DNA from 3 places in the Streptomyces sp. NPDC060366 genome. Region 1 is predicted to be linked to each of the others. Evidence: riboswitches for the same ligand, from Rfam matches in the RefSeq annotation. Region 1 holds a riboswitch; each other region holds the start of a gene.
What was found. Region 1 has a riboswitch for cyclic di-AMP ahead of ACFWHU_RS00940 (LysM peptidoglycan-binding domain-containing M23 family metallopeptidase). Riboswitches for the same ligand answer to the same signal wherever they lie in the genome.

Region 1 (3,260 bases):
GAGGTCCGGGGCGAGTTGCTTGGCGCGCGGGATCTGCTCGGCCACGATCTGGTCGAGCAGCCGTCCTCGTACGGCGAGGTTGGCGTACCGGAACGACCCGTGGTTCGGGTCGTCGACGGCCGCCCCGTCGGGTGTCCGGTCGGCGAGCAGTACGGCGAGCCGGTCCGCCCAGCCGACATAGACGCCGCCCGGTCCGGGATCGCCGACGCCCTCGGTGAAACTGTCACCGATGGCGGCGTACGACCCGAAGACAGTTCTGGTTTCTCTTCTCGAATCGTCAGCCACAGCGAAACATCTTTCACCCGCGTATGTGACCTACGCGACCGTAAGGAGGGGTTGACGCCGGTGAGAAACACCACCGGTCAAAATTCGTTCAAGCCGGAATAAGGGAAAGGCCGTTGGCCGGCACCCGGGGTGCCGGCCAACGGCCATTTCCTGTGAGGTCCAACCGGTCAGATGGAAACGCCGTGCTCGCGCAGGTACGCCAGCGGGTCGACGTCCGAGCCGTAACTCGGGCCGGTGCGGATCTCGAAGTGCAGGTGCGGACCGGTGGAGTTGCCGGTGGAACCGGAGAGACCGATCTGGTCGCCGCCGGCGACGGTCTGGCCCGCCGAGACGCCGAGCGAGGACAGGTGGGCGTACTGCGAGTACTGGCCGTCGTCGTGCTTGATGACGACCTCGTTGCCGTACGACCCGGACCAGCCGGCCGAGACGACGGTGCCGGGGCCGACCGCCTTGACGGTGGTGCCCGAAGCGGCCGCGAAGTCCACACCGGTGTGGTAGCCGCTGGACCAGCTGCCGCCGGCCGCGCGGTAGGCGGTGGTGGTGGTCGCGCCGTCGACGGGCGCGGTGTAGCCGGAGCCGCTGCTCTGCGCCGCGGGCTCGTTCGCCGAGGTGGTGTCGGCCTTCGGGGCGGGCTCGGCCGGAGCGGGCTTCGCGGGGGCGGGCTTCTTCTTCGGGGTGGCCTCGGCCGTGCCCTCGGAGGACGCCTTGCTCTTCGCGCCGATGGTGAGCTTCAGACCCGGGTGGATCAGCGACGGGTCGTCGCCGACGGCCTCACGGTTGTCCTTGTACAGCTTGTGCCAGCCGCCACCGACCTTCTGCGTCGCGGCGATCTTGGCGAGGTAGTCCCCAGCCTTGACCGAGTACGTCTTCACGGTCTTGGCGGTGGCGGCCTGCTTGGCCGTCTGCGCTGCGGGAGCGGCGTGCGCGGCGGACACGGTGCGTTCCGGCGCCACGGACGGGGCGGCCTGCTCGGCGGCGTGCGCGCCGGTGGCACCGATGAGCGGGATTGCGATGGCGGCGCCACCCGTCCCCGCGGCGACGAATCCGCGGGTGATCGGGTTGGTCCTCGGACGGCGGTGCTTACCCTTTCCGGGCATGGCGGATTCCTCTCCGGCGCCTACGAGGTGAGCTGTCGGGTTCGGGCTGGAGATGCCCGGCCGCGCCGTGACGCGACTTCACCCCAAGCCGTCCGGAAGTCCGGACCGGCGTACTACCTGGGTCCCCCGCTCCTGCCACACGTGGATGAGTGCTGGGTGGATGCGGATTCCGAACGGCGGCAGGATTCGGCGATCCGCTCGGATTGCGGTGACCGTAAGCCGGGTGGACCGACCCGTACAAGCCGTTGTTTTCCTCCGGCAATCCCATGTCGAATATCGGTCTCCACGAGTGGTCACCCTGCGTGGATTACGGATCTTCGAATTCCGTGCGCCGCCCCAATTCCCCTTCCCGGCGCCGCCACACACCGTCACGGATATGATCTGGCTCACCAGCCGAGGACGATCTACGCCCATCTCCCCCGCGACCGGGGCACGTTGGACGCCATCCCCCAATACGGACAGAAGCCGCATTCGCGAAGCGATTTCGGCGGGAACGGATGTCGTAAAGTCGGAGCGCGACAGCGTCGGCGACGAGCGCCGGCCGCAGACGCGGAGGAGCTCACGTGACGCACGAGGTGCCGCAGCCGGTCCCGCCGACCGAACCCGAACTGGCCGGTGTACGCAACTTCCGCGACGTGGGCGGTCTGCCGACCGCCGACGGACGGCGCGTACGGTACGGCCGGCTCTTCCGCAGCGGCCACCTCGCGCACGCCACGGCCGAGGACACGGCGTTCCTGACGTCACTGGATCTGCACACGGTCTTCGACTTCCGCAACGCGGCCGACCAGAAGCTGGACGGTCTGGACGTCGAGCTCATCGGCGTACGCAATGTGAACATTCCGCTCACCGACCCGGCCGACGGGACCGAGTTCTGGAAAATGGTCCGCGACGGGGATCTCGACCAGCTCCGGTCGATCCTCGCCGACGGCAAGGGCGTGGCCCGAATGTCCGCTTCGTACCGTTCGATCATTCTGGACCGCACCGCCGAGCACCGGCGGGTGCTGCACGCCCTGGCCGAGGAGAGCCTGCCCGCCCTGATGCACTGCGCGGCGGGCAAGGACAGGGCCGGGCTCTCCATCGCGGTGTCGCTGCTCGCCGTGGGCGTGGAGCGGGACGCGATCGAGACGGACTATCTGAAGTCGAACGATCCGCACCGCAGGTATCTGGTACGCCGCAGCGATCCGACGCCCGGTGGCACTTCACCGGAGGTCATGGAGCTGCTGGCGCCGCTCTTCGACGCGCGCGCCGAGTACCTCGAAACGGCCTTCACGACGATGGAGGAGACGTGGGGCAGCGTCGACCGCTATCTCACGGACGGCCTGGGACTGACGGACGAGACGCGCGAACGGCTGCGGAGCCGTCTCGTCGACGAGGGATAGGCACGGGGTCGGCCTATCGGCCCTGCGCGCCCGCCTCGAAGAGCAGGTAGAGGAAGCCGGCCAGGACATGGCCGGCCACGAGGTAGGCGAAGAGCCGGATGGCGAGGCCGCGCGGGAAGTTGCGCTCCTCGTCCATGACGGGCTTGGCGGGGGTCTCGGCGGTCGCCTCCGGCTCGCGCGCGGCGGCGGCGTCCACGGGGTTGTCGGGCACGGTGTCGGCCTCTCTGGTCTGGTTCGAAGCTGACGGCGGATCAGCGGCGGGCGGCGGGGTGGATCAGCGGGGGTGGGCCCCGCCCGGCAGGCACAGCTCGGTGGTAGGGCTGGTCAGCAGGGTGTGTACGAACAGCAGCTCGGCGCCGTCGGGGCCGGCCGCCGCCAGGCGGTGCGGTGTCATCGAGTCGAAGTGGGCACTGTCGCCCCGGTCGAGCACATGGACGGCGTCCCCGAGGCCCAGCCGGAGCCGCCCATGAAGGACATGGATCCACTCCTCCCCCGGGTG
Region 2 (3,260 bases), on a different contig from region 1:
CGAACCTCGCCGCCCTCACCGCGCTGACCGCGCGCGGCTCGCTCGTCGTGTCGGACGCCGCCAACCACGCCTCCATCGTGGACGGTTGCCGTCTCTCGCGCGCCGAGACCGTCGTCGTACCGCACGCGGACCCGGAGGCCGTGGACAAGACGCTCGAAGCGCGCGAGGGTTCGCGGGCCCTGGTCGTCAGCGACTCGGTGTTCTCGGTGGACGGCGACGCGGCGCCGCTCGCGCGGTTGGCCGAGGTGTGCCGTACGCGGGGCGCGGCGCTGCTCGTGGACGACGCCCACGGTCTCGGTGTGCTGGGCGACGGCGGCCGTGGCGCCGTCCACGCGGCGGGTCTGGCGGGCGACCCGGGGACCGTCGCCACCGTCACGCTCTCCAAGTCGCTGGGCAGCCAGGGCGGCGCGGTCCTGGGGCCGGCCCGGGTCATCGACCAACTCGTCAACACCGCGCGGTCGTTCATCTTCGACACCGGACTGGCGCCGGCCGCCGTGGGCGCCGCGCTCGCGAGCCTGCGGCTGCTGCGCGAGGACCCGTCGCTGGCGGTCCGGGCGCGGGCGGTGGCGCACGCGCTGCACCAGGGGCTGACCGGGGCGGGGCTGACCGCCGTACGCCCGGACGCGGCCGTCGTCTCCGTCCGGGCGCCCTCCCCGGACGCGGCCGTGCGCTGGGCCGCCGACTGCCGGGCCGCGGGGCTGGTGGTGGGCTGCTTCCGGCCGCCGTCGGTGCCGGACGGGATCTCCCGGATCAGGCTCACGGCCCGTGCGGATCTGACGGACCGGCAGGTCGCCGCGGCGCTCGCGACGATCGTCGCGACCGCGCCCGCCGGTGCCGTGGGGCGGGCCGTCTGACGCACGCGTAGGTGCCCGCCCACGGGTGTCCCACCTCGGTCGCCGGGGCCGGAAACTTGAGCCCGCTCAAATACGTTTGCGCGTAGCAGGGTTCACCGCTTAGAGCGACAACCGGGGCCGTATCCCGGCGGATCGCCCGTGCGCCGGGTGCCGTTGATGGCAGTGTGTCGCGAAGCGCAATCCGGGGACGTACTCGCGGGCATCTGCCGTAGGTCGGTCTGCGTCCCGGTGGGAAAGGGACAGCGTCGCCATGGCAGACCATCAGGAAGCATCCGTCACCCTGCCGAGCGATCCCGCCTCGGTACCGGAGGCACGCAGATATGTCGCGCGCGTCCTCTCGGAGTGGGGCCTGCCCGACGACGCCGAGACCGCCGAAACGGTTCGCCTGATCATCTCGGAGCTGGCGACCAACGCCGTGCAGCACACCTTCGGGACGTCACCGACCTTCACGGTCGACGTCACGCTGGAGCGCGACGAACGGCTGCGCGTCGGAGTCACCGACAGCCATCCGCGGTGGCCGCGGCGGCTCCCGGCCGCGGTCCAGCAGGACAACGGCCGTGGCATGGTCATCATCCGGGCGCTGACCGCCGAGTACGGCGGCGGACTGTCCGTCACTCCCACGGCGGACGGCGGCAAGACGGTCTGGATCACCCTGCCCTGGACGGTCCCCGCCCCGGGCTGACCCGCCGCACCCGCGCACCGGAACAGCGCACCGGCTACCGCGCACGGCCCGCCACCCGCCGGGCGTCAGCGGACGCGGCCGTACCAGACGCTCTTCGACCAGATGCGCTCCAGCCGCACCACCTGGCCCGACTTCGGCGAATGCCAGATCTTGCCGGCTCCGGCGTAGATCCCGACGTGGTAGACGCTGTTTCCGTAGTGGAAGAAGACCAGGTCGCCCCGTTTGCGGCTGGAGGCCGGGATGTGGCGCGACTTGTTGTACTGCTGCTGCGCCGTGCGCGGCAGCGACTTGCCCGCCTTCTTGTACGAGAACACCGTCAGGCCCGAGCAGTCGAACCGGTGCGGACCAGCCGCCCCGTGCTTGTACGGCGCGCCCTTCTTGGAAGCGGCCACATGGAGAGCCTTGGCGGCGGCGGCGTGCTGGGCGTGCGCCTCGGACACGGCGCCGGGCGCCAGCATCGTGCCGCCGACGGCGGCGAGGAGGACCGATGCGGTACCGGCCCGGGAGAGCAGCGACGGGACATGCGTCTGCGCGGACATGCGCAACCCTTCGTCAGCCGCCTGTGAAGGATGACCTGTCGGGTTCGGACAGGCGAAGATGTCCGGCCGCTCGCGCGGCTTCACCCCGAGGAGCGGTCCATGGTCGGAACGCCCCGAACTGCTCGGGTCCTCCACTCCTGCCGATCCACTCGTGTCGACCAGTCATCCGGAGCGGCGGCAGGACTCGGCGTCCACCCGGACCGCCCCGCCGAGGTGGCGGGGGCTTGTCGTCCAACGGATCTTGACGCGGCATCAGCGAAATTCCGAGCCGCAACGACTGGATGTGACCCTCGTCACTTTTGGGCTATTTGGGCCCCTGTGGGCGATTCGGTGAACGGCTGATATGACCACTCACGCGCTGTACCTGCGACGCAGCGGTGTGTTACGGCCGGACGGCCGATCACCCGTCGCAACTCGCCGTCCCGATCTCGGCGGGCGCGTCGATACGCCGAACGAGCGGGCAATTCCCGTACGGACGCGTCCATACGGGGCGGTCGGCCGCCGGTTCGTGTCGTGTCGCGGGTCCGTGGGGCCGGGCCCGTATCAAGTCGCAGGGCCGGGCGGCATGGTGACACGCCCGGCCCTGCGCTCCCCGTCGAGCACCCGCAGGGCGCGGTCCAGGGTCGGCGTGTGCAACTCCCTCTCGCCTCTGGCGTGCATCAGCGTCAGCGCGTCGCGCAGTTCGGCGGCCCTGGCCACCAGGGCCTGTGCGGCGCGCAGCGCGCCGTACGTGTCGTCGCCCCGCGACGGATTGATCCGGCCCACCAGGTCGACGACCTGGAGATAACTGTCGACGAAGTCGCCCTCGGCGCGGGTCAGCGCGGGCAGCGGCGGCAGTTCCGGCAGCATCGGGCGCTCACCGGGGGGAGTTGAGGCCGAGGGACGCCCTGCGGTCCTGTGCGACATGGTCCACCAGGCCGTACTCCAGGGCGCCCGGCGCGTCGAAGATCGTGTCCCGGTCGATGTCGTTGTCGATCCGCTCGGCGCTCCGGCCGGTGTGCCGCACCAGCATGTGCGCCATCAGGGCCCGCAGTCGCAGCAACTCCTCGGCGTGGATGGCGAGATCGGACGGCTGGCCGCGTACGGGCTCCTCGATCCCCGGCTGCTGGAGTACGACACGCGCGCCGGGCAGTGCCATCCGCTTGCCGGGCGCCCCGGCGGCCAGCAGGACGGCGGCGGTCGACA
Region 3 (3,260 bases), 770 kb from region 1:
GCGGGCAGCACCTCCGCCGCGAAGCGCCTGATCCCGCGCTCGCGGGCCACCGCCGCGATGTGTTCGAGGAGCGCGGAGGCGATCCCGCGCCCCTGGTGCGCGTCCTGGACGAGGAAGGCGACCTCGGCCTCGTCGGCGGGCGCGGAGGCGGGCATGCCCTGTGCGTCGATCCGGTCGTAGCGGACGGTGGCGACGAACTCGCCACCGACGGTCACGGCGAGTCCCACCCGGTCCACGTAGTCGTGGTGGGTGAAGCGGTACACGTCCTTGTCGGAGAGCCGGGGATAGGGCGCGAAGAAGCGGTAGTACTTCGACTCGTCGGAGACCTGCTCGTAGAAGCTGACCAACCGCTCGGCGTCGTCGGTGGTGATGGGCCTCACGCGCGCGGTGCCTCCGTCGCGCAGGACCACGTCTGCTTCCCAGTGATCGGGGTAGGCGTGCTGTGACGGCGTCGTCATGGGATGAGCCTACGGCGCGCACACGGGTAGCGGCGGGTCCCCGGCCGGGGCAGGCTGGGGTCTCTCGTGGACCCAGGGGTGCCTCGCCGGTCCCTCCGGGGCCTCGTGGCACACTGGTCTAGACAACAACTGTGACTTGAAGGGCAACACCATGGCTGAGCGCCGCGTCAAAGTCGGCTGGGCCGAGGGCCTGCACGCCCGTCCCGCCTCCATCTTCGTCCGTGCCGCCACGGCCTCCGGCGTGCCGGTGACGATCGCCAAGGCCGACGGCAATCCGGTCAACGCGGCGTCGATGCTCGCCGTGCTGGGACTGGGCGCGCAGGGCGGCGACGAGATCGTCCTGACCTCCGACGTGGACGGCGCGGACGTCGCGCTCGACCGGCTGGCCAAGCTGGTCGCCGAGGGTCTGGACGAGCTTCCCGAGACCGTCTGACCCCGCTCACGCACGACACGAGGAAGGCCCCGGCAGGACGCCGGGGCCTTCGTCGTTGGTGGGTACCGGCTCAGACGCCGACGCCGTGCGCGCGCAGATACGCGACCGGGTCGATGTCGGAGCCGTACTCCTCGCTCGTCCGGGCCTCGAAGTGCAGGTGCGGTCCGGTGGAGTTGCCGGTCGAGCCCGAGAGGCCGATCGACGTGCCCGGCGCGACGCTCTGGCCGACGCTGACGCCGACCGCGGAGAGGTGTCCGTACTGGGTGTACGTGCCGTCGTTCATACGGATGACGACGTTGTTGCCGTAGGCGCCGCCCCAGCCGGCCTCGACGACGGTGCCCGCGCCGACGGCCACGACCGAAGTGCCCGACGCGGCGCGGAAGTCGACGCCGCTGTGGCTGCCGGAGGACCAGAGCGCGCCTCCGGTCCGGTAGCCGGTGGTGACGGAGGAGCCGGCGACCGGGAGCCGGTAGGCGTTCAGGCGCTCGCGCTCGGCGGCGCGCGCCGCGCGCTCCTTGGCCTCGCGGACCTCCTTGGCGCGGGCCTGCGCCTTGCGCTTCGCCTCGGCCTCGGCGCGGGCGGCGGCCTTCGCCTCCGCCTTCGCTTTCGCGGCCTTCTGGGCGGCCAGGCGCTGCGCGTCGGCCTGGGCGTCGATCTTCGCGGCGAGCGAGTCGTCGATGACGATGGCGCGGACCGGGGCGGCGGGGGCGGCCTCCTGGGCGAGGGACGCGCCCGCTTCGGCGGCGAGCGCCGGGGAGGCGAGGGTGCCGATGACACCGGTCGCGGTGAGAGTGGCGACTCCGGCGATGTTCGCGCTCCGGCGCGTCATTCGGCCCGGGGCACGGTGCTTCCCGGTGGCACGGGTGAACGCCATGAAGTGGCTGGTCCTTTCCTTCCTTCTCGCCTACCGGGTTAGCTGACGGGTTCGGAGCAGGAAGGTCTCCTACGGGCTCCTCCGCGGATCACGCGAAGGCCCCCGATTCACCCCAGGGACTTGAATGGGTCCCCGGCTCCCCAGGCTCGCGCCTGACGGGGACTCGGCGATGGCTGTCCGGTGCCGCGGATGCGGCGGGCTCTGGCGGACAGCCGGACCGACGCTAAAGGGGTCATCTTTCAATCACCAAACAGACAGGCCCTTTTGTAGCGCACGCCACAGGGCATTCAGGCAACCTCCTTATGAATGCGGACATAGCGGGAAACCCCGGCGACTGGTTCGTCACCGGGGTTCCGTTTGTGCGTATTGAGCCGTGTGGTTCGTGCGCCGGTCGGCCTCAGCCGGTGACGACCTTCACCTCACCGATACCCAGGGCCTCGATCGGCTCCCGGATCACCGAGGCGTCCCCGACGAGCACCGTGACCAGCCGGTCGCCCGGGAAGGCGCTGACGACGGCGGCCGTCGCCTCGACCGTGCCGGTCTCGGCCAGGCGCGCGTAGAGCCGCCCCTGGAAGTCGTCCGGGAGGTGCTGCTCGACCTGGTCGGCGAGCGTGTCGGCGACGGAGGCGGCCGTCTCGTACTTCAGCGGCGCGACTCCGACCAGATTCTGCACGGCCGTCTCGCGCTCGGCGTCCGTCAGCCCTTCGGCCGCGAGCGTACGCAGCACCTTCCACAGATCGTCCAGCGCGGGGCCGGTCGACTCGGTGTCCACGGAGCCGCTGATGGCGAGCATGGAGGCGCCCGTGCCCTGCGGGTCCGAGCGCAGCACCTGCGCGAAGGCCCGCACGCCGTACGTGTAGCCCTTCTCCTCGCGCAGCACCCGGTCGAGCCGGGAGGTGAGCGTGCCACCGAGGCAGTACGTGCCGAGCACCTGGGCCGGCCAGACGCGGTCGTGCCGGTCGGGGCCGACCCGGCCGATCAGCAGCTGGGTCTGGACGGCTCCGGGCCGGTCCACGATCACCACGCGGCCGGTGTCGTCGGCGGTCACCGGCGGCACGGGGCGCGGCTCGGAGGTGTCGCCCGTCCAGTCGCCGAGGGTCTCGGCGAGCAGCGCGTCGACGTCGACGCCGGTCAGGTCACCGACGATCACCGCGGTGGCGGTGGCGGGGCGGACGTGCGCGTCGTAGAAGGCGCGGACACCCTTGGCGTCGATGCGCCCGACGGTCTCCTCGGTGCCCTGGCGCGGGCGCGACATGCGCGAGGTGGCCGGGAACAGCTCCTTGGAGAGCTGCTTCGCCGCGCGGCGGGCCGGGTTGGCCTGCTCGTGCGGGATCTCGTCGAGCCGGTTGGTGACGAGCCGGCCGACCTCGCTCTCGGAGAACAGGGGCGCGCGCAGGGCGTCGGCGAGCAGACCGAGCGCCTTGGGCAGCCGGGAGACCGGGACCTCCAGGGAGACCCGGACGCCGGGATGGTCGGCGTGCGCGTCGAGCGTGGC

Region 2: another riboswitch for cyclic di-AMP. It lies ahead of ACFWHU_RS20865 (C40 family peptidase); the one in region 1 lies ahead of ACFWHU_RS00940 (LysM peptidoglycan-binding domain-containing M23 family metallopeptidase).
Region 3: another riboswitch for cyclic di-AMP. It lies ahead of ACFWHU_RS04305 (M23 family metallopeptidase); the one in region 1 lies ahead of ACFWHU_RS00940 (LysM peptidoglycan-binding domain-containing M23 family metallopeptidase).

Annotation. Positions count from the first base shown of each region.
Region 1 is NZ_JBHXDC010000001.1:234,741-238,000, forward strand. Features, by position in the region: gene ACFWHU_RS00935 (SGNH/GDSL hydrolase family protein) at 1-285, opposite strand, end outside; gene ACFWHU_RS00940 (LysM peptidoglycan-binding domain-containing M23 family metallopeptidase) at 453-1,382, opposite strand; cyclic di-AMP (ydaO/yuaA leader) riboswitch at 1,387-1,544, opposite strand; gene ACFWHU_RS00945 (tyrosine-protein phosphatase) at 1,958-2,761, shown strand; gene ACFWHU_RS00950 (DUF6126 family protein) at 2,775-2,957, opposite strand; gene ACFWHU_RS00955 (helix-turn-helix domain-containing protein) at 3,036-3,260, opposite strand, start outside.
Region 2 is NZ_JBHXDC010000008.1:109,019-112,278, forward strand. Features, by position in the region: gene ACFWHU_RS20855 (8-amino-7-oxononanoate synthase) at 1-854, shown strand, start outside; gene ACFWHU_RS20860 (ATP-binding protein) at 1,105-1,536, shown strand; gene ACFWHU_RS20865 (C40 family peptidase) at 1,602-2,075, opposite strand; cyclic di-AMP (ydaO/yuaA leader) riboswitch at 2,079-2,262, opposite strand; gene ACFWHU_RS20870 (hypothetical protein) at 2,619-2,924, opposite strand; gene ACFWHU_RS20875 (ATP-dependent Clp protease proteolytic subunit) at 2,932-3,260, opposite strand, start outside.
Region 3 is NZ_JBHXDC010000001.1:1,001,558-1,004,817, forward strand. Features, by position in the region: gene ACFWHU_RS04295 (GNAT family N-acetyltransferase) at 1-458, opposite strand, end outside; gene ACFWHU_RS04300 (HPr family phosphocarrier protein) at 610-891, shown strand; gene ACFWHU_RS04305 (M23 family metallopeptidase) at 962-1,765, opposite strand; cyclic di-AMP (ydaO/yuaA leader) riboswitch at 1,778-1,944, opposite strand; gene ACFWHU_RS04310 (M16 family metallopeptidase) at 2,163-3,260, opposite strand, start outside.